3 regions of the Methylomonas rhizoryzae genome follow, and region 2 is predicted to be linked to each of the others. Evidence: predicted binding sites of a transcription regulator. Region 2 holds the regulator's gene; each other region holds the start of a gene.
What was found. Region 2 encodes HrcA, which represses chaperone genes, less so after heat shock. Its sites were predicted from a motif close to TNTTAGCACTCNNNNNNNNNGAGTGCTAANA; they were not measured.
Positions count from the first base shown of each region.

Region 1: the regulator HrcA is predicted to act here: its motif matches at 1,702-1,732, upstream of groES (co-chaperone GroES).
Region 3: the regulator HrcA is predicted to act here: its motif matches at 1,852-1,882, upstream of rpoH (RNA polymerase sigma factor RpoH).

Region 1 covers NZ_CP043929.1:1,790,251-1,793,530, forward strand. The annotation lists gene F1E05_RS08240 (formate dehydrogenase subunit gamma) at 1-172, opposite strand, end outside; gene F1E05_RS08245 (hypothetical protein) at 536-832, shown strand; gene F1E05_RS08250 (HesA/MoeB/ThiF family protein) at 885-1,634, opposite strand; gene groES (co-chaperone GroES) at 1,778-2,065, shown strand; gene groL (chaperonin GroEL) at 2,114-3,280, shown strand, end outside.
Region 2 covers NZ_CP043929.1:1,236,170-1,239,449, reverse strand. The annotation lists gene dnaK (molecular chaperone DnaK) at 1-394, opposite strand, end outside; gene grpE (nucleotide exchange factor GrpE) at 463-1,107, opposite strand; gene hrcA (heat-inducible transcriptional repressor HrcA) at 1,157-2,197, opposite strand; gene F1E05_RS05820 (MlaA family lipoprotein) at 2,570-3,280, shown strand, end outside.
Region 3 covers NZ_CP043929.1:3,448,192-3,451,471, reverse strand. The annotation lists gene pnp (polyribonucleotide nucleotidyltransferase) at 1-1,134, shown strand, start outside; gene F1E05_RS20930 (SUMF1/EgtB/PvdO family nonheme iron enzyme) at 1,261-1,371, opposite strand; gene rpoH (RNA polymerase sigma factor RpoH) at 1,924-2,775, shown strand; gene F1E05_RS15390 (2-isopropylmalate synthase) at 3,047-3,280, shown strand, end outside.

The sequences.
Region 1 (3,280 bases), 550 kb from region 2:
CTTCGGCTTTGGATAAGCTCAGATCTTTGGCAATGTCTTCTACGGCCGCCGGCGGAATATAGCCCAAGGTATCCTGAATGCCGTGCAGAATTGGCAGCAGGTTGCCAGGCATGGTCCGATGGCTAGCCAATATATCAAGCACAATGGGTTTTTGGCTTTGGTAATCTTGCATCATGGGCTCTTCTAAAAGATGGAACATTTAGCAGACTATTTAAACACGAACAATTAACGCAACGCAACGCAGTCTATCAGCGCCAAGCTGCGGAAAATCTAGGCTGGACGCGGATTTGCGCGATTGTCAAAGCTGCTGCATTGATACTTAGTCAACAAACAGTAAACAAAGAGGCCGACGATTGATGCCGTTGGGTAGACAAATTTGCATGCATGATCTCTACGAAATTGTTCCTTGGATAAGTAGCGTTTATTGTGATTGATGGAGGGGATGGTACCCCTAACTTGGATAATTTCAAGCGTTTGAACTTTATGGTTATTGCGGGTTGTAGCCAATTGAATCGGGTGTGGCAGGAATTTGAACTTGTACCGTAGAACCGATGGGGTTATAGTCCGCTATGAGGCCTATGGTCTTAATTTAACAACAAAAACTAAAAAAAATGAGGAGGTTGCTATGGGTGGTGTGTTTGAGCTAGGCATTGTGATGCTGATCATCGCCTTTTTTGCATTTGCACCGTTGGGCTATTTCATTTACATGTACACGATGAAAAATGGCGAGCCTTTTGGCGATATCGAACCACATGGCGATAGCGAGTCGCCAGTGTTGAATATGGCCGAGAAATTAATAACCACGGTTAAAGGCTTACTCGCTAAAAAATGACTTAATTGTTAGCGCCGAGTTGGAAAAAAGCCGGGTATTTCCCGGCTTTTTATTAGACAGAATGGCCGCAGCAAGGACAATGAGGGTTTTTTTTCAAGCGTAAATTTTGCCATTCCATGCTTAATCCATCCAGCAGCAATAGACGGCCAACCAAGGGTTCTCCACAGGAAACGATTAGCTTGATGGTTTCCAGTGCTTGAACGCATCCGATAATACCGGTGATAGGCGCGATAACGCCATTAGTCGCGCAGTTTTGCAGTTCTTCGCCCTCGCTCTGATATAAGCAGTTATAGCAAGGGCTTTCCCCTTTACCCGGCGTAAATACGCTAATTTGTCCTTCAAAGCGTATGGCGGCTCCTGAAACCAAAGGTTTTCGGTAGGCTACGCATGCCTTGTTCACGGCAAAGCGGGTGGTGAAATTGTCGCTGCAATCTAAAACCACATCGGTATTTTTTACCTCGTTTAACAGGTTTTCCCCTTCTAATCGTGCCTTGCGAGCGACTACCGCAATTTCCGGATTGATGTTTTTTAAGCTGTCGCGGGTTGAAATGACTTTGTCCAACCCTATATCGGCGGTGCCGTGGGCGATTTGGCGTTGTAGATTGCTTAGGTCCACTTGGTCGTTATCGTAGAGCGTCAGGTGGCCTACGCCGGCAGCCGCCAAATACATGGCTGCCGGGGAGCCTAGTCCGCCGGCCCCGACGATTAATACCTTGGCATCCAATAGTTTTTGCTGACCCTCGATATCCACTGGGGGCAGCATGATTTGTCGGCTATAGCGCAACAGTTGTTGGTCGTTCATGTTTAAAGCTTCCGAGAAAGGCGGTTGATAATGCCAAAGAGCTTGACAGAGTGCAAAACCTCGCTATTATTAGCACTCGTTACAAGAGAGTGCTAATAAATTTAGTTTGATCTTTAACCTGTATCTACATAAAGGAGACATTGATGAAAATTCGTCCGTTACATGACCGCGTTGTCGTTAAGCGTGTGGAAGAAGAAACCAAAACCGCAGGTGGCATCGTACTGCCCGGTTCCGCTGCAGAAAAACCGAGCGAAGGTGAAGTTTTGGCAGTTGGCGAAGGCAAACCTCTTGATAACGGCCAGGTGCGTCCAATGGCAGTTAAGGTTGGCGACAAAGTATTGTTCGGTAAATATTCCGGTTCCGAAGTAAAAGTCGGCGGCGAGCAGTACATTGTGATGCGCGAAGACGACATTATGGGTATTTTGGAATAATCCAAATCGATATTTATCAATTACATAAAAACGATTAAGGAATAAAAAATGGCAGCAAAAGACGTAAAATTCGGCGGTGATGCGCGCGCTTTGATGGTTGCGGGCGTCAACATTCTAGCAAACGCGGTAAAAGTGACCTTGGGTCCTAAAGGCCGCAATGCCGTATTGGACAAAAGCTTCGGTGCTCCCACCATTACCAAAGACGGCGTGTCGGTTGCTAAAGAAATCGAATTAAAGGACAAATTCGAAAACATGGGCGCACAAATGGTTAAAGAAGTTGCGTCCAAAACTTCTGATGTCGCCGGCGACGGCACTACCACTGCAACCGTGTTGGCTCAAGCAATAGTCAACGAAGGTTTGAAAGCGGTTGCGGCCGGCATGAATCCCATGGATTTGAAACGCGGTATCGACAGCGCCGTGACGGCAGCGGTAGCGGCTATCGAGAAAGCGGCGATTCCATGCAGCGACAGCAAAGCGATTGCTCAAGTCGGTACCATTTCCGCCAACTCCGACGAATCGGTCGGCGCAATTATCGCCGAAGCGATGGAGAAGGTCGGTAAAGAAGGCGTTATCACGGTAGAAGAAGGTACCGGTTTAAACAACGAATTGGACGTGGTCGAAGGCATGCAATTCGATCGCGGTTATTTGTCTCCGTACTTCATCAACAAACAAGACAGCATGAGCGTCGAGTTGGATGATCCGTTTGTCCTGCTGTATGACAAAAAAATCTCCAATATTCGTGAAATGCTGCCGGTATTGGAAGGCGTAGCCAAATCCGGCCGTTCGCTGTTGATCATTGCGGAAGATGTTGAAGGCGAAGCCTTGGCTACCTTGGTTGTCAACAACATGCGCGGTATCGTAAAAGTGTGCGCAGTAAAAGCGCCCGGTTTCGGTGATCGCCGTAAAGCCATGCTGGAAGACATTGCGATTTTGACCGGCGGTACCGTTATTTCCGAAGAAGTCGGCTTGTCATTGGAAAAAGCCGACGTAGACATGCTGGGTACTGCCAAGCGTGTACAAATCAATAAGGAAAACACCACCATCATCGACGGTGCCGGCGACGAAGAGCAAATCAAAGGTCGTGTCGCACAAATCCGCGCCCAAGCCGACGATGCTACTTCCGATTACGATCGGGAAAAACTGCAAGAGCGTCTGGCAAAACTGGCCGGCGGCGTGGCGGTGATCAAAGTGGGTGCTGCGACCGAAGTCGAAATG
Region 2 (3,280 bases):
CCAAAAAGGCTTCGGCGTCTTTTTTCAGTTTCATCAATACACGGGAAGACACTTCCGGCGGCGCCATTTTCTTACCGTGACACTCCACCCAAGCGTCGCCGTTGTTGGCTTCGATGATTTTGTAAGGCACCATTTTGATGTCTTTTTGCACCGCGTCTTCTTTAAAGCGGCGGCCGATCAAACGCTTGATCGCAAACAAGGTGTTTTCCGGATTAGTGACCGCCTGACGTTTGGCGGACTGACCGACCAACACCTCGTTGTCGCCGGTAAAGGCGATGATGGAAGGCGTGGTACGCGCGCCTTCGCTGTTTTCGATGACGCGCGCGGTGCCGTTGTCCAGCACCGCCACGCAAGAATTGGTGGTTCCCAAATCGATACCGATCATTTTACCCATTGATGTTCTCCGGACTTGAATTTAGTTGTAAATAAGTTGTTAGCGATATGCGGTTGATGATTTAAATTTCAAGCCTGCTCATCGATTTTTGCACTATCGGCGGGTTTGTCTTCCGCTTTTGCCACGACCACCATAGCCGGGCGCAACAAGCGGCCGTTCAGCACATAACCTTTTTGGAATACGGTAATAACGTGACCCGGCTCAACGCTGGTACTCGGCTGCATGACCATCGCCTGATGCAACTCCGGATTAAACGGTTGACCGGTGGGATCGATTGCTTCGATGTTGAATTTTGCAAATACGGATTCGAACTGCTTAATCGTCAGCTCGCTGCCCTCGCGTAATTTAGCCATCTCCGGGCTGTCGCCGGTAGCGGCTTGTATACCTAATTCCAGGCTATCCAGGACCGAAAGCAATTCTTTTGCGAACTTGGCCAATCCGTATTTGCGCTCGTCGTCCAATTCTTTTTGTATGCGCTTTTTCAGATTGTCCATCTCCGCCGCAGCACGCATGGCTTTATCCAAATTGGCCGCCGCCTGTTGCTGCGCTTCTTCCAACTGGGCACGTAAAGCATCCAGTTCCGCGCTTTGCTCGGCAGACTGCGGCGCCTCTTCTCCAACCGGCTCGTTAAACGCGTGTTTGGTTTGCTCAAGCACTTCGGCAATTAATTCACTGTCTGTCTGCTGCTCGTGGCTTGATTGCTGATGACTCATGTTCTACTCCACAGTATTAATTTTTTCAGTCCGTAAACGATAGGGACGATTATTTACTATTCAAGGCCGCTCCCAATAATTTTGCGGTAACGTCGACGTAGGGAATGATTTTCTCGTAAGCCATCCGGGTAGGGCCGATCACTCCGAGTACCCCGACCACTTCATCGTTGACCGAATAGGACGAAGTCACCAAACTGCAATGATCGAAGGCCCGGTACCCGGACTCCTCGCCGATGAAAATCTGCACGCCTTCCGAGTTAAGACATTGATCCAACAGGTGAATCACTCCTTGCTTCTGACTGAATGCCTCGAACAACTGTTTCAATCTATCCATATGCGACAATTCCGAAAACCCCATCAGATTGGTCTCGCCGCTTAGCACATAATCTTCCTTCGGCTGCTGCTCGAACGCCAATTTAGCCATATTCACCGCATCTATCATGCCCTGATTGACCTGGTTCTTATCCTGTTCCATGTCGGATAAAATCAGTTCCCGGATGCGAGCCAGACTTTGACCGCTATAGACCGAATTCAGGTAATTGGCGGCCTGCTGCAATTCCGATGCGGCGAAAACCCGCTCGGTATGGATAATCTTGTTATGCACTTCGTCGCCGTCGGTCACGAATATCACCAGAACCCGGCCACTCGACATCGGCAGGAATTCGATGTGCCGCAGCGTGACCGACTCCCGGCGCGGCAAAGTCACCACACCTGCCATTTTGCTGACTTCAGACAACAACTTGGAAGCCTTGGACAATAACTCGGCCGGCGCGTCGGCTTCCGACAACATGTGGCTATGCAACTGATCCAATTCCTGCAATTGCAAAGGCTTAACCGTCAGCAAACTGTTGACGAACAAACGGTAGCCGCTGACGGTGGGTACTCTGCCGGCGGAGGTGTGCGGCGAATGAATCAATCCCAGATCTTCCAAATCGGCCATCACGTTGCGAATGGTTGCCGGACTCAGTTTGAGATTCGCATCCTTGGATAACACGCGCGATCCAACGGGCTGTCCGTCTTGGATATAACGCTCAACCAAGGTTTTTAATAGGTACAAAGACCTGTCGTTTAAATCTGGATTACTGGCCACAACCACTCCACCCGAAAAACCACTATTAGCACTCTAAGCCCAAGAGTGCCAGGAAAGCTAACAGCAAGCCGAAACCTTGTCAACCGCCCTGCCGGCCGGTTTCTCCAAATACGACTTACACGGGCTAACGCTTTATGAGCCGATTTTACGTATGCTGCTTGCGAAGAACTGGCAAACGAGCCCTGTTGCGATAGCGAAATTTAACTTTAATCGGTAGCTAAGCCGGCAGGTCCTATTTGTTCCGCCACCGCCTATAATTCCTTGCCGACTAGCCGGCATTGTGTGCTATGTTGCGCCACCCCTTGTGCCGGCCTACAACTAACGAGGTATAAAAGCATGCGTTTGGGACCATCCCGTTTATTAGCGCCCGCAATGGCCATCATCATATTAGCGACCGGATGCGCCTCAAGCGCTGCGAAAAACCCGGACGACCCGTTCGAGGGGTGGAACCGCAGCATGCAGGGATTCAACGATAGCCTGGACGATTACGTGATGAAACCGGTCGCCAGAGGTTACCGCTGGATAACGCCCGACATCGTAGACAGCGGCGTGACCAATTTCTTCAGCAACTTGGACGACATCCGTGTCGTCATCAATAACACCCTGCAAGGTAAGCTGGACGAAGCCGGCCAGGATACCGCGCGCTTGCTGCTCAATACCACGGCGGGTATAGGCGGATTAATCGACGTTGCCAGCGGCTTGGACTTCCCCAAGCATAAGGAAGATTTCGATCAAACCTTGGGCGTCTGGGGAGTCCCCGCCGGCCCGTATTTAGTCTTGCCGTTATTAGGACCGAGTTCGCCGCGTGGAATATTCGGTTTGCTGGGCGACACAGCCACCAATCCGATTAGCTATACGGGCTTATATTTTTCCTCGGCCACGGTCTCCCGGGCCGTATCCATCGGCCTAGGCGCGCTAAATACGACCGATTTACGGGCGGATAATTTGGAAAACGAAAAAATCGCCACTGAAGCCGCTTTAGATCGCTACGCTTTTTTCCGCGGTGCCTACCTGTCGCAAAGAAATTATTTGGTTCATGACGGCAACGTACCGCCGCAAGACTTGCTGGACATCGAGGAACTG
Region 3 (3,280 bases), 2.2 Mb from region 2:
CGCGATTTGACCACCGTGCGGCCGATTAGCGTGCGCACCGGCGTGTTGCCGCGCACCCATGGCTCGGCATTGTTTACCCGCGGCGAAACTCAAGCCTTGGTCGTGGCCACCTTGGGTACCGACCGCGATGCGCAAATCATCGACGCCTTGGCCGGCGAATACAAAGATACTTTCCTGTTTCACTATAACTTTCCGCCGTTCAGCGTCGGCGAAACCGGCCGGGTCGGCTCGCCCAAACGCCGGGAAATCGGTCACGGCCGCCTGGCTAAACGCGGCGTGCAAGCCGTGTTGCCGACCATGGGCGAATTCCCTTACGTGCTTCGGGTGGTTTCGGAAATCACCGAATCCAACGGCTCAAGCTCCATGGCGTCGGTATGCGGCAGCAGCTTGGCTTTGATGGACGCCGGCGTGCCGTTGAAAGCGCCGGTAGCCGGCATCGCCATGGGCTTGATCAAGGAAGGCGAGGAATTCGCAGTGTTGTCCGATATTTTGGGTGACGAAGACCATCTGGGCGACATGGACTTCAAAGTGGCCGGCTCCGAACACGGCGTCACCGCGCTGCAAATGGACATCAAGATCGACGGCATCACCCCGGAAATCATGCAAGTGGCGCTGGCGCAAGCCAAACAAGGCCGCTTGCACATTTTGGGCGAAATGAACAAAGCCCTGTCCAGCTCGCGCGAACAAATGTCCGACTTCGCGCCGCGCATCATCAGCTTCAAAATCGATCCGGCCAAAATCCGCGAAGTGATCGGCAAAGGCGGGGTGACCATCCGCGCCATCACCGAGCAAACCGGTGCCAGCATCGATTTGAACGACGACGGCGTGGTCAATATCGCCTCGGTGGATAAAGCCGCCGGTGAAGAAGCCCGCCGCATGATCGAAGAAATCACCGCCGAAGTCGAAGTAGGCAAAACCTACGAAGGCAAGGTTGTGCGCTTGATGGACTTCGGCGCCTTCGTTACCATCCTGCCCGGCAAAGACGGCCTGGTGCACATCTCGCAAATCTCCGACGAGCGGGTGGAAAAAGTCAGCGACAAATTGTCCGAAGGCGACATCGTCCGCGTCAAAGTGCTGGAAATCGACCGCCAAGGCCGGGTGCGCTTGAGCATGAAGGATGCGGAAACGGCTTAACCGCAGATCATATCCTTAAGCGGCAATAAAAAAGGGCTTTACGGCCCTTTTTTATTGCGCGTGTGCCCATGGCTTGGCGCAGCGGGATAAAATTCGCCGAGTTTTCCCGGTTAGCGGCAGGCACTATCAATTGTCCGTCCATTCCCAGACATTGCCCAACACGTCGAACAGACCAAAGGTGTTCGGTTGGAATTGCGCGACCGGTGCGGTATAGCAAAGCCGTCCGTAACTATTCAGCCCAATTCAAAATAAAGCTTGGCAAGGTTTTTCGTTAAAAGGTGATTTTGAGATGATCTTGTCCGAAACGTATCTAATCGGCCACTCAAGCGTCCCTACAGGGCTTATCCGCCGAGACAAATCTCGAGCCATCCGACAGAAAAATCGCCTGCGCGCTTCTCGAATATTTTGGGTTCGGCCATCGGGCTATTTGAGAATGCACGGAAATGCAAAGAAGTACAAAAACCCGCGTATCATCCCGTCATCCGATGACCGCGTTCCGCCTTCGGCATGGCGGGATGTTATTGCTGAATTGGCGTGTGCCAACTCTGAATTGCATCAGACCCATCCGGGCCTGAAATGAAGTTTTGCAACAGGCCCCGAAGGCCAAAGATCTCATGAAAACTACATTCAGGTGCTGAAAGAATACCTTGCGAAATTCGCGACGGTGGCCTGGGTTATAGTAGTGAATGTTGGAAGCGAAAATAAATTTTCAGCTGTTATTAGCACTCTTGTGAATCGAGTGCTAAAATCGTCTCCAGTTAAACAATTGTGGATTGATTGGAGTTGGCAATGAATATGTTGGCTTTACCGGTGAATTTGACGGTTGGGACGTTCGACAGTTATTTGGCTCTGATTGCGCGTGTGCCGAAATTGTCGGCCGAGCAAGAATACGATTTGGCGGTTCGCTACCGGGACGATGGCGATTTGAGCGCTGCTCGAGAGTTGGTGATGTCTAATCTGCGCTTTGTGGCCCACGTCGCCAGAGGGTATGCCGGATACGGTTTGCCTATGGCGGACATCGTTCAAGAGGGCAACGTCGGCTTGATGAAAGCGGTTAAGCGCTTCGATCCGGATATGGGGGTGCGCTTGGTGTCGTTCGCCGTACATTGGATTAAGGCCGAGATACACGAATACGTGATAAAAAATTGGCGTATTGTCAAGGTGGCTACGACTAAAGCTCAGCGTAAGTTGTTCTTCAACTTGAGAAAGTTGAAAAAGGATCTGAATCATTTATCGCCGGCCGATGCCGCTGCGATTGCCGAAAATCTGGACGTCGGTGTCGACGTGGTTTACGAAATGGAGAGACGTATGGACGGAGCGGACGTCGCTCTGGAACCCGGCGCCGAAGACGAAGACGACCGCCAAGTCGCGCCTATCGCGTACTTGGAACAACAAAACGCCGACCCGGCTTTGTTGTTGGAAAACAGCGATTGGCAAGAGCGCAAGGAAGACATTTTGGTTAATGCGATGGCCGAACTGGACGACAGAAGCCGCGATATTTTAGTCAGCCGCTGGTTGTCGGAAGAAAAAGCCACGTTGCACGACTTGGCCGATCGTTACCAGGTGTCGGCGGAACGTATCCGGCAACTGGAGCAAAGCGCAATGAAAAAACTCAAAGCGGTCATGGTGTTGGCCGCATAATTGCCAAGAGGCAAGCGCTTCGGCAGCCGGAGCGTTTGTCTTGCTAAAACGCTCGCGCTTGAGTCGTTTGCCGCAATCGGCTATAGTGCGCGCCATGACAGCCGTAATCCCTATCACATCAAGCACTTCGATTTCAGGCCCTGCCCTATGCAATGCGGCTTGCGTCCTATCTTTGAGACTGCTGCCCTGAGGGGCAACTACTCTATCCCGCGTTTAACAAATACTTTTTATTTCCCGGCCGCAGGGCCGATAGTTTCATGATGGAGTCCTCATGAAAGACAGATTGATTATTTTCGATACGACTTTGCGCGACGGCGAACAAAGCCCGGGTGCATCGATGACGCGCGACGAAAAAGTGCGAATTGCCAGAGCGCTGGAGCGGATGAAAGTCGATGTGATAGAAGCAGGCTTTCCGGCCGCCAGTCAGGGCGATTTCGAAGCGGTGCAGGCGGTGGCCGACGCGATCAAAGACAGTACCGTGTGCGGTTTGGCCAGAGCTTTAGAC